Regions from separate parts of the Planococcus versutus genome, predicted to be linked through region 2. Evidence: a T-box and tRNA genes for the amino acid it is inferred to sense, from the RefSeq annotation. Region 2 holds a T-box; the other regions hold tRNA genes.

Region 1 (4,332 bases), 380 kb from region 2:
TGGAATGAGGCAAATCCCATTCCTGATACGTTGAGCTGTGATGGCAAGAGGTTTACCTCAGAGTCCCTGATTTCACACTGCCAAGAAAAGCCTCTAGCGAGGCGGGAGGTGCCCGTACCGCAAACCGACACAGGTAGGCGAGAAGAGAATTCTAAGGTGAGCGAGTGAACTCTCGTTAAGGAACTCGGCAAAATGACCCCGTAACTTCGGGAGAAGGGGTGCTCTGGTAGGGTGAATAGCCCGAGAGAGCCGCAGTGAATAGGCCCAGGCGACTGTTTAGCAAAAACACAGGTCTCTGCAAAACCGTAAGGTGACGTATAGGGGCTGACGCCTGCCCGGTGCTGGAAGGTTAAGAGGAGTGCTTAGCGCAAGCGAAGGTGCGAATTGAAGCCCCAGTAAACGGCGGCCGTAACTATAACGGTCCTAAGGTAGCGAAATTCCTTGTCGGGTAAGTTCCGACCCGCACGAAAGGCGTAACGATCTGGGCACTGTCTCAACGAGAGACTCGGTGAAATTATAGTACCTGTGAAGATGCAGGTTACCCGCGACAGGACGGAAAGACCCCGTGGAGCTTTACTGTAGCCTGATATTGAATTTTGGTGCAACTTGTACAGAATAGGTAGGAGCCTTAGATTCCGGAGCGCCAGCTTCGGCGGAGGCGTCAGTGGGATACTACCCTGGTTGTATTGAAATTCTAACCCACAAGCCTGATCGGCTTGGGAGACAGTGTCAGGCGGGCAGTTTGACTGGGGCGGTCGCCTCCTAAAGAGTAACGGAGGCGCCCAAAGGTTCCCTCAGAATGGTTGGAAATCATTCGCAGAGTGTAAAGGCAGAAGGGAGCTTGACTGCGAGACGTACAGGTCGAGCAGGGTCGAAAGACGGGCTTAGTGATCCGGTGGTTCCGCATGGAAGGGCCATCGCTCAACGGATAAAAGCTACCCCGGGGATAACAGGCTTATCTCCCCCAAGAGTCCACATCGACGGGGAGGTTTGGCACCTCGATGTCGGCTCATCGCATCCTGGGGCTGTAGTCGGTCCCAAGGGTTGGGCTGTTCGCCCATTAAAGCGGTACGCGAGCTGGGTTCAGAACGTCGTGAGACAGTTCGGTCCCTATCCGTCGCGGGCGCAGGAAATTTGAGAGGAGCTGTCCTTAGTACGAGAGGACCGGGATGGACACACCGCTGGTGTACCAGTTGTTCTGCCAAGGGCATCGCTGGGTAGCTATGTGTGGCCGGGATAAGTGCTGAAAGCATCTAAGCACGAAGCCCCCCTCAAGATGAGATTTCCCATTGCGCAAGCAAGTAAGATCCCTCAAAGACGATGAGGTAGATAGGTTCGAGGTGGAAGCGTGGCGACACGTGCAGCTGACGAATACTAATCGATCGAGGACTTAACCAACAAACTGTACGCGAATCATGCACGATTTGTTTCACCTGTCGTTTATCCAGTTTTGAAAGAATAAGTGCAAGTTTTTGAAAAAAAGCTTGAAAATACCGGGAGTACTGGTATAATAAATCTTGTCTTTCAAAATAAAATCAGTCTGGTAATGATGGCAAAGAGGCCACACCCGTTCCCATCTCGAACACGGCAGTTAAGCTCTTTTGCGCCGATGGTAGTTGGGGGTTTCCCCCTGTGAGAGTAGGACGTTGCCAGTCTGAAAAAATATTCCGAAGTAGCTCAGTGGTAGAGCACCGCACTGTTAATGCGATGGTCGTAGGTTCGAGTCCTACCTTCGGAGCCAATATGGAGAGCTGTCCGAGTGGCCGAAGGAGCATGATTGGAAATCATGTAGGCGGGCAACCGTCTCAAGGGTTCGAATCCCTTGCTCTCCGCCAGAAGTTCTGTTTAAAAAAGCACGGCCCCTTGGTCAAGCGGTTAAGACACCGCCCTTTCACGGCGGTAACACGGGTTCGAATCCCGTAGGGGTCACCAATTTCATGGAGGATTAGCTCAGCTGGGAGAGCATCTGCCTTACAAGCAGAGGGTCGGCGGTTCGATCCCGTCATCCTCCACCATTTTCTTAGAAATCACATAAGTGTTTTTTGAAAAGTAGTATTATCGCGGGGTGGAGCAGTTCGGTAGCTCGTTGGGCTCATAACCCAAAGGTCGCAGGTTCAAATCCTGCCCCCGCAACCAATTGGTCCCGTGGTGTAGCGGTTAACATGCCTGCCTGTCACGCAGGAGATCGCCGGTTCGATCCCGGTCGGGACCGCCATTTTTAATAAATAAAGTGGGTCAGTAGCTCAGTCGGTAGAGCATTAGATTGAAGCTCTAAGTGTCGGCGGTTCGATTCCGTCCTGACCCACCATTTTTTTAATTTCTCCATGCCGGAGTAGCTCAACTGGTAGAGCAACTGACTTGTAATCAGTAGGTTGAGGGTTCAAGTCCTTTCTCCGGCACCATTCTTAGGTGGGGTAGCGAAGTGGCTAAACGCGGCGGACTGTAAATCCGCTCCTTCGGGTTCGGCAGTTCGAATCTGCCCCCACCACCAGTTTTAGGGGCATAGTTTAACGGTAGAACAGAGGTCTCCAACACCTCCGATGTGGGTTCGATTCCTACTGCCCCTGCCAATTTTAAAATTTTATGATGGCGGTCGTGGCGAAGTGGTTAACGCACCGGATTGTGATTCCGGCACTCGGGGTTCAATTCCCCTCGTCCGCCCCAAGTTTTCATTTCATTAAGTGAACTTATAAAATAGTAAAGTGGCGGTCGTGGCGAAGTGGTTAACGCACCGGATTGTGATTCCGGCACTCGGGGGTTCAATTCCCCTCGTCCGCCCCATCTTTTATTAGTGGGGTATAGCCAAGCGGTAAGGCAACGGGTTTTGATCCCGTCATGCCCTGGTTCGAATCCAGGTACCCCAGCTTTATTGCGGAAGTAGTTCAGTGGTAGAACGCCACCTTGCCAAGGTGGAGGTCGCGAGTTCGAACCTCGTCTTCCGCTCCACTATTTTGGCGGCATAGCCAAGCGGTAAGGCATGGGTCTGCAACACCCTTATCACCGGTTCGAGTCCGGTTGCCGCCTCCATAATAATTTGCCGGCGTGGCGGAATTGGCAGACGCGCGGGACTCAAAATCCCGTTCCTTCACGGGAGTGTCGGTTCGACCCCGACCGCCGGTATCATAAAGGACCTGCCTGTCCTTTCAAACCCCTTATCTATGAGTACTCATAGATAAGGGGTTTTTGTTTTGCTTATTAGGATGTAATAAACCCGAATGGAATATTCAGTTTTATTAAGGCTTTGTAAATTCAGTATAAAGCTAGTATTATTATTGTGTAAAATAAGCTATTATAATTTAGCCAAGAAATTATTTTACGAAAATAGGAGGCAAAGAAAATGGCGTTCAAAAAGAAGGATAAGTTCGCTTTACAGTTGAGTGATATTGCGTTGAATTTAAAAGAGAGCGCTACTTATTTTGCGGATTTTAAATTGGAAAATACAAATGATTTAATCGTTTTCTCCAATACCATGAAGGATTTCGAAACAAAAGGTGATTCTTACGTGCATTCGATTATTCAAGATTTGAATAACGCTTTTATTACACCAATTGAACGTGAAGATATCTTAGCTCTGGCCATGAGCATGGACGACGTTTTAGATGGATTAGAAAATACAGCTGCATTATTTGAAATGTATTCAATTGTAACAGCAGATGAATACATGCTTGAATTTGTAGAAGCTATTCAATTAAGTACTTTAGAAATTGAAGTTGGCGTAGAACTTATGGTTTCTAAAAAGCTGCCTCAAATGAGAGAACATGCCATTAAAATAAAAGAGTACGAATCTCAATGTGATGCAATCTTGCGCCGATCAATTAAAAATTTGTTTCACACAGAAAAAGATCCGATTCGAATTATTCAATATAAAGATATTTATGCAGAGTTAGAAGAAATCGCTGATCACTGTCAGAAAGTAGCAAATACATTCGAATCAATCATCATGAAAAACGCTTAAGGAGCAAAGAGACTTATGGATATGGTATTGCTGTTAACGGTATTGATCGTCATCTTTGCGATTATTTTTGATTTTATCAATGGATTTCATGATACGGCAAACTCTATAGCTACTGCCGTCTCTACAAAAGCACTAACTCCGAGACGGGCCATTCTTCTAGCCGCTATTATGAACTTTGTTGGCGCTATGGCTTTCACAGGAGTTGCCAAAACAATCACTAAAGACATTGTAGACCCTTTTCTGCTTAGTGATGGCTCTGTGGTTATACTTGCTGCCTTATTTGCTGCTATCACTTGGAACTTGTTGACGTGGTATTATGGCATTCCTAGTAGTTCTTCGCACGCATTAATTGGGTCTATTGCAGGTGCTGCCATAGC
Region 2 (4,332 bases):
TTTATGCAATCAGGAAGTGGCGCAATCCTTACAGACGTTGATGGCAATACGTATATTGATTATGTCTTATCCTATGGCCCTCTTATTTTGGGTCATGCACAAGAAGATGTTGTAAAAGCGATTCAAGAAACAGCGGCACTAGGCACATCTTTCGGTGCACCCACTGAACTTGAAAACACGATGGCGAAATTAGTCATGGAACGCGTTCCATCAATTGAAATGGTCCGCATGGTTTCATCAGGAACAGAAGCGACGATGAGCGCATTACGCGTAGCACGCGGTTATACAGGACGAGACAAAATCCTGAAGTTTGAAGGTTGTTACCACGGCCATGCTGACAGCTTGTTGATCAAAGCGGGTTCAGGCGTTGCAACTTTAGGCTTGCCAGACTCACCAGGTGTACCAGCATCAATTGCTAAAAACACGATTACTGTTCCCTTCAATGACCTTGAAAGTGTTCGATTGGTGTTCCAAGAGTTTGGTGATGAACTAGCTGCAGTTATTGTAGAACCCGTTGCAGGAAACATGGGTGTGGTTCCACCAAATGACGGTTTCTTAACAGAGCTTCGCAATTTAACGCATGAAAACGGCACGGTTCTTATCTTTGATGAAGTTATGACCGGTTTCCGTGTAGGCTATAACTGTGCACAGGGCTATTATGGTGTAACACCGGATATGACGTGTTTAGGCAAAGTAATCGGTGGGGGATTACCAGTCGGTGCATTCGGTGGCAAGCGTGAAATTATGGAACAAGTTGCACCGAGCGGTTCAATATATCAAGCGGGTACTTTATCAGGGAATCCACTTGCCATGCGCGCAGGTTTTGAAACGTTGTCTCGCTTAACCAATGAAAGCTACGATGTATTTATTGAACGCGGCGATCAACTCGAAAAAGGTTTCCGTGAAGCTGCAATAAAATACAACATCCCGCATACTGTTAACCGTGCAGGTTCAATGATCGGTGTTTTCTTTACAAATGAAAAGGTAGTAGATTTCGAATCAGCCAAAACTTCAGACCTTGAGCTGTTCGCAGATTACTATCGCTTAATGGCAGCAGAAGGCATTTACTTGCCACCATCTCAGTTTGAAGGCATGTTCTTATCAACTGCTCATACAGAAGAGCACATCGCAAAAACTGTAGAAGCATTCCACACGGTATTTGCTAAATTGGCACGTTAACAAAGCCAAAAGCTGAAGCATCTGAAAATTTCAGGTGTCTCAGCTTTTTTTCATGTAAAAAAATTACTACCAATTAATATTCTAATCATTTAAAGAACGACATGAGAAGCATCACTAACTATAAACACTAGGCTACCAGTAGATGTTCTATTGTCTAAGCCATACCCAAAGCGACCCGAGCGACATGAGAAAGCCACACTAACTATAAACACAAACCATCAAGCAAATCGCTATTCTCTAAGCGAGGCGCGACCAGGGGCTAGGCGAAGCAATAAGACCGGTGTACTTCCGGTCTTATTGCGAGAGCCATGCCCAAAGCGACCCGAGCGACATAAGAAAGCCACACTAACCATCACAACCAGAAAATAAACTTGACGCTAAAACTAGATATTGAGTACAATAAGAGTAATTAGATATTTTATGCGTTGATGAGGATAGTAAATTGTGCGTACATTTCAGAGAGAAGACCATTGGGTGAGAGGTCTTTATGTGCGTCCAGTTGAATGTCACCTCGGAGCAGTTGCCGTGAAACGAGTAGCGGGAACCGGACTGAACATCCGTTATGAAACTTGAGAGCCGGGTCTGCACATAGACCTGTGTATAAAGGTGGTACCGCGAAAAACTCCTTCGTCCTTTACAGACGACGGGAGTTTTTTGCGTTCTACGAGAAATTAAAGGAGGAATTTCCATGACTGAACAAATGTCCACAAAGTACGATCCGCAATCGATTGAAAAAGGCCGTTACGATTGGTGGGTCGAACAAAAATTCTTTGAAGCCAAACCAGAAAGCGGCAAAACACCTTATACTATTGTGATTCCTCCACCAAACGTTACCGGCAGGTTGCACTTAGGGCACGCGTGGGACACAACCTTGCAAGACATTTTAACACGCATGAAACGCATGCAAGGCTTTGATGCGTTATGGCTTCCAGGAATGGACCATGCCGGAATTGCAACGCAAGCAAAAGTGGAAGGCAAGCTGAAAGAAGAAGGCCGTTCACGCTACGACTTGGGTCGTGAAGCGTTTCTTCAAGAATCGTGGAAATGGAAAGATCAATACGCAGGTCACATTCGTGAGCAATGGGCGAAATTAGGCTTAGGTCTTGATTATTCACGTGAGCGTTTTACGTTGGACGATGGTTTGTCAAAGGCAGTACGTGAAGTATTCGTAAAACTATACGAGAAAAAACTTATTTACCGCGGCAAGTACATCATCAACTGGGATCCGAATACCAAAACAGCCATTTCAGATATTGAAGTAATTCACAAAGACGTTAAAGGCGCGTTTTATCATATGCGTTATCCACTTGCAGATGGCAGTGGGCATATTGAAATTGCGACAACTCGTCCCGAAACAATGCTTGGCGATACAGCTGTGGCTGTTCACCCGAAAGACGAACGTTACCAGCATTTAATCGGTAAAAAAGTAATCTTGCCAATCATTGGTCGCGAAATTGAAATTGTAGCGGACGATTACGTAGATAGAGAATTCGGCAGTGGTGCTGTCAAAATCACACCAGCTCATGATCCGAATGACTTTGAAATTGGCAACCGACACAATTTAGAACGTGTACTCGTAATGCACGAAGATGGTTCAATGAACGAAAACGCCGGGAAATACGAAGGACTTGACCGTTTTGAATGTCGCAAGCAAATCGTTAAAGACTTACAAGACATGGATGTGTTGTTTGAAATCGAAGAGCATATGCACTCTGTGGGTCACTCTGAGCGAAGCGGTGCTGTGGTGGAACCTTATCTCTCAACACAATGGTTTGTAGATATGCAACCTCTTGCAGCAGCATCTGTAGAAGCACAAAAAAATGGCGACGGCGTTCATTTTGTGCCAGATCGCTTTGAAAAAACGTATTTGCACTGGATGGAAAATATTCGCGATTGGTGTATTTCTCGTCAACTTTGGTGGGGACATCAAATTCCAGCTTGGTACCATAACGAAACCAATGAAATTTATGTAGGTCATGAAGCACCGGCTGACGCTGAAAACTGGACGCAAGACGAAGATGTATTAGACACATGGTTCTCATCTGCTTTGTGGCCGTTTTCAACACTTGGCTGGCCAGAAGAAAACGAAGATCTTAGCCGTTACTACCCAACCGATGCATTAGTGACAGGCTATGACATTATTAACTTTTGGGTATCGCGTATGATTTTCCAAGCACTCGAATTTACGGGTGAAAAACCGTTTAAAGACGTCTTGATTCACGGACTGGTTCGCGATGCTGAAGGACGCAAAATGTCGAAGTCACTAGGTAACGGTGTCGATCCAATGGATGTGATTTCACAGTACGGAGCAGATTCGCTGCGTTACTTCCTAGCAACAGCATCGTCTCCAGGACAAGATCTTCGTTATTCAAATGACAAAGTAGAGTCAGTATGGAACTTTGCCAACAAAATCTGGAACGCATCACGTTTTGCGTTGATGAACATGGAAGGCATGACGTACGACCAAATCGACTTATCGGGCAAAAAGTCAGTGGCCGATTCATGGATTTTAACACGGTTAAATGAAACCATTGAACAAGTCACTGAACTTGCTGAACGCTATGAATTTGGTGAAGTGGGACGTTCGCTTTATAATTTCATTTGGGATGATTTCTGTGACTGGTACATTGAAATGGCTAAACTTCCACTATACGGTGAAGATGAAAACGCGAAGAAAATGACGCGTTCAGTTCTCGCGTATGTATTAGACAACACAATGCGTTTATTGCATCCGTTCATGCCGTTTATTACAGAAGAGATTTGGCAGAACTTGCCACATGAAGGCGAATCGATTACGATTGCTGCGTGGCCGACAGTAGATGACTCATTAACAAACCAAAGCCAGTCTTCTAGCATGAAGCTGTTAATGGATGTGATTCGTTCAGTTCGTACAATTCGTGCAGAAGTACAATCGCCAATGAGCAAAAAAGTGCCATTGACGATTTCTGCAAAAGACGCCAATACGCATGCGGTATTAGAAGCAAACGCCGCATACATCGAACGGTTCTGTAACCCAGAAACGTTAACGATTGGCGAAAACTTAGTTGCTCCTGAAAAATCAATGTCAGCAGTAGTGTCAGGTGCTGAATTGTTCATGCCACTTGAAGGCTTGATTGACATTGATGCAGAACTTGCTCGACTCAACAAAGAACT
Region 3 (4,332 bases), 200 kb from region 2:
CCCATCCCGGGTTACCGAATTCAGACAAACTCCGAATGCCAGTGATTTATGCTTGGGAGTCAGACTGCGAGTGATAAGATCCGTAGTCAAGAGGGAAACAGCCCAGACCACCAGCTAAGGTCCCCAAATATCCGTTAAGTGGAAAAGGATGTGGCGTTGCTTAGACAACCAGGATGTTGGCTTAGAAGCAGCCATCATTTAAAGAGTGCGTAATAGCTCACTGGTCGAGTGACACTGCGCCGAAAATGTACCGGGGCTAAACGGATTACCGAAGCTGTGGATGGATCTCTTCGGAGATCCGTGGTAGGAGAGCGTTCTAAGGGCGTTGAAGTCAGACCGGAAGGACTGGTGGAGCGCTTAGAAGTGAGAATGCCGGTATGAGTAACGAAAGACGGGTGAGAATCCCGTCCACCGAATGCCTAAGGTTTCCTGAGGAAGGCTCGTCCGCTCAGGGTTAGTCGGGACCTAAGTCGAGGCCGATAGGCGTAGACGATGGACAACAGGTTGATATTCCTGTACCACCTCCCCGCCGTTTGAGCAATGGGGGGACGCAGAAGGATAAGGAGAGCGTGCCGTTGGTTGTGCACGTCCAAGCAGTGAGGCGTGGAATGAGGCAAATCCCATTCCTGATACGTTGAGCTGTGATGGCAAGAGGTTTACCTCAGAGTCCCTGATTTCACACTGCCAAGAAAAGCCTCTAGCGAGGCGGGAGGTGCCCGTACCGCAAACCGACACAGGTAGGCGAGAAGAGAATTCTAAGGTGAGCGAGTGAACTCTCGTTAAGGAACTCGGCAAAATGACCCCGTAACTTCGGGAGAAGGGGTGCTCTGGTAGGGTGAATAGCCCGAGAGAGCCGCAGTGAATAGGCCCAGGCGACTGTTTAGCAAAAACACAGGTCTCTGCAAAACCGTAAGGTGACGTATAGGGGCTGACGCCTGCCCGGTGCTGGAAGGTTAAGAGGAGTGCTTAGCGCAAGCGAAGGTGCGAATTGAAGCCCCAGTAAACGGCGGCCGTAACTATAACGGTCCTAAGGTAGCGAAATTCCTTGTCGGGTAAGTTCCGACCCGCACGAAAGGCGTAACGATCTGGGCACTGTCTCAACGAGAGACTCGGTGAAATTATAGTACCTGTGAAGATGCAGGTTACCCGCGACAGGACGGAAAGACCCCGTGGAGCTTTACTGTAGCCTGATATTGAATTTTGGTGCAACTTGTACAGAATAGGTAGGAGCCTTAGATTCCGGAGCGCCAGCTTCGGCGGAGGCGTCAGTGGGATACTACCCTGGTTGTATTGAAATTCTAACCCACAAGCCTGATCGGCTTGGGAGACAGTGTCAGGCGGGCAGTTTGACTGGGGCGGTCGCCTCCTAAAGAGTAACGGAGGCGCCCAAAGGTTCCCTCAGAATGGTTGGAAATCATTCGCAGAGTGTAAAGGCAGAAGGGAGCTTGACTGCGAGACGTACATGTCGAGCAGGGTCGAAAGACGGGCTTAGTGATCCGGTGGTTCCGCATGGAAGGGCCATCGCTCAACGGATAAAAGCTACCCCGGGGATAACAGGCTTATCTCCCCCAAGAGTCCACATCGACGGGGAGGTTTGGCACCTCGATGTCGGCTCATCGCATCCTGGGGCTGTAGTCGGTCCCAAGGGTTGGGCTGTTCGCCCATTAAAGCGGTACGCGAGCTGGGTTCAGAACGTCGTGAGACAGTTCGGTCCCTATCCGTCGCGGGCGCAGGAAATTTGAGAGGAGCTGTCCTTAGTACGAGAGGACCGGGATGGACACACCGCTGGTGTACCAGTTGTTCTGCCAAGGGCATCGCTGGGTAGCTATGTGTGGCCGGGATAAGTGCTGAAAGCATCTAAGCACGAAGCCCCCCTCAAGATGAGATTTCCCATTGCGCAAGCAAGTAAGATCCCTCAAAGACGATGAGGTAGATAGGTTCGAGGTGGAAGCGTGGCGACACGTGCAGCTGACGAATACTAATCGATCGAGGACTTAACCAACAAACTGTACGCGAATCATGCACGATTTGTTTCACCTGTCGTTTATCCAGTTTTGAAAGAATAAGTACAAGTTTTTGAAAAAAAGCTTGAAAATACCAGGAGTACTGGTATACTAAACCTTGTCTTTCAAAAAAATAGTCCAGTGATGATGGCAAAGAGGCCACACCCGTTCCCATCTCGAACACGGCAGTTAAGCTCTTTTGCGCCGATGGTAGTTGGGGGTTTCCCCCTGTGAGAGTAGGACGTCGCTGGGCAATACATATTGGAGGATTAGCTCAGCTGGGAGAGCATCTGCCTTACAAGCAGAGGGTCGGCGGTTCGATCCCGTCATCCTCCACCATTTTTTTGCCGGAGTAGCTCAGTTGGTAGAGCAACTGACTTGTAATCAGTAGGTCGAGGGTTCGACTCCTTTCTCCGGCACCACTCATGTAAATGAGCCATTAGCTCAGCTGGTAGAGCATCTGACTTTTAATCAGAGGGTCGAAGGTTCGAATCCTTCATGGCTCACCATTTTAATTTAATAATTGCCACGCGGGTGTGGCGGAACTGGCAGACGCACTAGACTTAGGATCTAGCGCCTTCGGGCGTGGGGGTTCGACTCCCTTCACCCGCACCATTTTTGCGGAAGTAGTTCAGTGGTAGAACGCCACCTTGCCAAGGTGGAGGTCGCGAGTTCGAACCTCGTCTTCCGCTCCAATTTTTAATCTTTATCGACCCTAAGCCGGGGTGGCGGAACTGGCAGACGCACAGGACTTAAAATCCTGCGGTAGGTGACTACCGTACCGGTTCGATTCCGGTCCTCGGCACCATCTTTTCACAAAACAGTGAATAGCATCATATGCGCCCGTAGCTCAATTGGATAGAGTACTTGACTACGAATCAAGCGGTTAGAGGTTCGAGTCCTCTCGGGCGCACCATAATTTTTACATCCAGCATCTCAAGTTCGGGAAGTAGCTCAGCTTGGTAGAGCACTTGGTTTGGGACCAAGGGGTCGCAGGTTCGAATCCTGTCTTCCCGACCAAACAATGGGGCCTTAGCTCAGCTGGGAGAGCGCCTGCCTTGCACGCAGGAGGTCAGCGGTTCGATCCCGCTAGGCTCCACCAATTTTTTACAGTAAAGATCCCGGCGGCGTAGCTCAGCTGGCTAGAGCGTACGGTTCATACCCGTGAGGTCGGGGGTTCGATCCCCTCTGCCGCCACTTTTTTAGGACCTTTAGCTCAGTTGGTTAGAGCAGACGGCTCATAACCGTCCGGTCGCAGGTTCGAGTCCTGCAAGGTCCACCATATGTATTTTATCTCGGAGGAATACCCAAGTTTGGCTGAAGGGATCGGTCTTGAAAACCGACAGGGGAGTCAAATCCCGCGGGGGTTCGAATCCCTCTTCCTCCTCCATATTTTTAAAATGTGTGGACGATTTTCTTTAACATTATAATATTGTCGCGGGGTGGAGCAGTTCGGTAGCTCGTTGGGCTCATAACCCAAAGGTCGCAGGTTCAAATCCTGCCCCCGCAACCAATTGGTCCCGTGGTGTAGCGGTTAACATGCCTGCCTGTCACGCAGGAGATCGCCGGTTCGATCCCGGTCGGGACCGCCATTTTTAATAAATAAAGTGGGTCAGTAGCTCAGTCGGTAGAGCATTAGATTGAAGCTCTAAGTGTCGGCGGTTCGATTCCGTCCTGACCCACCATTTTATGCGGGTGTAGTTTAGTGGTAAAACCTCAGCCTTCCAAGCTGATGATGGGGTTCGATTCCCCCCACCCGCTCCATTATATACATATGGGCCTATAGCTCAGCTGGTTAGAGCGCACGCCTGATAAGCGTGAGGTCGATGGTTCGAGTCCATTTAGGCCCACCATTCCGAAGTAGCTCAGTGGTAGAGCACCGCACTGTTAATGCGATGGTCGTAGGTTCGAGTCCTACCTTCGGAGCCATACTGGGGAAGTACTCAAGTGGCTGAAGAGGCGCCCCTGCTAAGGGTGTAGGTCGGGCAACCGGCGCGAGGGTTCAAATCCCTCCTTCTCCGCCAGTATTTGGCCCCTTGGTCAAGCGGTTAAGACACCGCCCTTTCACGGCGGTAACACGGGTTCGAATCCCGTAGGGGTCATTATAAAAAGTGTTATGCATTTAATTGCATAACACTTTTTTTCGTTTTACTAGAATTAAAACTGTGAAGAATCATGCCAAGCATTACAATGAAAATCCCGATTATTGCTAGACTTGAAGGCAAGACAATTGACAAGAAAAGGACTTCTCCTGCTAATGCAAATAAAACCTCCATTGATTGGGTCGCTTCCACCGCTCCTAGTTTCTGCATGTCTTCTCTGACTAGAT

The links. A T-box is a leader RNA that pairs with one kind of tRNA and senses whether it is charged. The one in region 2 lies ahead of I858_RS06850 (valine--tRNA ligase), so its partner is inferred to be a tRNA-Val.
Region 1: it encodes a tRNA-Val, which carries the amino acid that the T-box ahead of I858_RS06850 (valine--tRNA ligase) is inferred to sense. The anticodon was not compared.
Region 3: it encodes a tRNA-Val, which carries the amino acid that the T-box ahead of I858_RS06850 (valine--tRNA ligase) is inferred to sense. The anticodon was not compared.

What each region holds. Positions count from the first base shown of each region.
Region 1 is NZ_CP016540.2:970,120-974,451, forward strand. It holds rRNA gene I858_RS04810 (23S ribosomal RNA) at 1-1,398, shown strand, start outside; rRNA gene rrf (5S ribosomal RNA) at 1,540-1,655, shown strand; tRNA gene I858_RS04820 (tRNA-Asn) at 1,667-1,741, shown strand; tRNA gene I858_RS04825 (tRNA-Ser) at 1,746-1,835, shown strand; tRNA gene I858_RS04830 (tRNA-Glu) at 1,858-1,932, shown strand; tRNA gene I858_RS04835 (tRNA-Val) at 1,940-2,015, shown strand; tRNA gene I858_RS04840 (tRNA-Met) at 2,060-2,136, shown strand; tRNA gene I858_RS04845 (tRNA-Asp) at 2,140-2,215, shown strand; tRNA gene I858_RS04850 (tRNA-Phe) at 2,233-2,308, shown strand; tRNA gene I858_RS04855 (tRNA-Thr) at 2,327-2,402, shown strand; tRNA gene I858_RS04860 (tRNA-Tyr) at 2,409-2,491, shown strand; tRNA gene I858_RS04865 (tRNA-Trp) at 2,497-2,570, shown strand; tRNA gene I858_RS04870 (tRNA-His) at 2,590-2,664, shown strand; tRNA gene I858_RS04875 (tRNA-His) at 2,706-2,781, shown strand; tRNA gene I858_RS04880 (tRNA-Gln) at 2,793-2,864, shown strand; tRNA gene I858_RS04885 (tRNA-Gly) at 2,872-2,946, shown strand; tRNA gene I858_RS04890 (tRNA-Cys) at 2,954-3,027, shown strand; tRNA gene I858_RS04895 (tRNA-Leu) at 3,037-3,120, shown strand; gene I858_RS04900 (DUF47 domain-containing protein) at 3,338-3,955, shown strand; gene I858_RS04905 (inorganic phosphate transporter) at 3,971-4,332, shown strand, end outside.
Region 2 is NZ_CP016540.2:1,348,700-1,353,031, forward strand. It holds gene hemL (glutamate-1-semialdehyde 2,1-aminomutase) at 1-1,179, shown strand, start outside; T-box leader at 1,596-1,817, shown strand; gene I858_RS06850 (valine--tRNA ligase) at 1,868-4,332, shown strand, end outside.
Region 3 is NZ_CP016540.2:1,150,930-1,155,261, forward strand. It holds rRNA gene I858_RS05785 (23S ribosomal RNA) at 1-2,002, shown strand, start outside; rRNA gene rrf (5S ribosomal RNA) at 2,141-2,256, shown strand; tRNA gene I858_RS05795 (tRNA-Val) at 2,267-2,342, shown strand; tRNA gene I858_RS05800 (tRNA-Thr) at 2,350-2,425, shown strand; tRNA gene I858_RS05805 (tRNA-Lys) at 2,437-2,512, shown strand; tRNA gene I858_RS05810 (tRNA-Leu) at 2,534-2,618, shown strand; tRNA gene I858_RS05815 (tRNA-Gly) at 2,624-2,698, shown strand; tRNA gene I858_RS05820 (tRNA-Leu) at 2,723-2,811, shown strand; tRNA gene I858_RS05825 (tRNA-Arg) at 2,843-2,919, shown strand; tRNA gene I858_RS05830 (tRNA-Pro) at 2,947-3,023, shown strand; tRNA gene I858_RS05835 (tRNA-Ala) at 3,030-3,105, shown strand; tRNA gene I858_RS05840 (tRNA-Met) at 3,127-3,200, shown strand; tRNA gene I858_RS05845 (tRNA-Ile) at 3,209-3,285, shown strand; tRNA gene I858_RS05850 (tRNA-Ser) at 3,301-3,393, shown strand; tRNA gene I858_RS05855 (tRNA-Met) at 3,440-3,516, shown strand; tRNA gene I858_RS05860 (tRNA-Asp) at 3,520-3,595, shown strand; tRNA gene I858_RS05865 (tRNA-Phe) at 3,613-3,688, shown strand; tRNA gene I858_RS05870 (tRNA-Gly) at 3,695-3,767, shown strand; tRNA gene I858_RS05875 (tRNA-Ile) at 3,780-3,856, shown strand; tRNA gene I858_RS05880 (tRNA-Asn) at 3,858-3,932, shown strand; tRNA gene I858_RS05885 (tRNA-Ser) at 3,937-4,027, shown strand; tRNA gene I858_RS05890 (tRNA-Glu) at 4,034-4,105, shown strand; gene I858_RS05895 (DMT family transporter) at 4,118-4,332, opposite strand, start outside.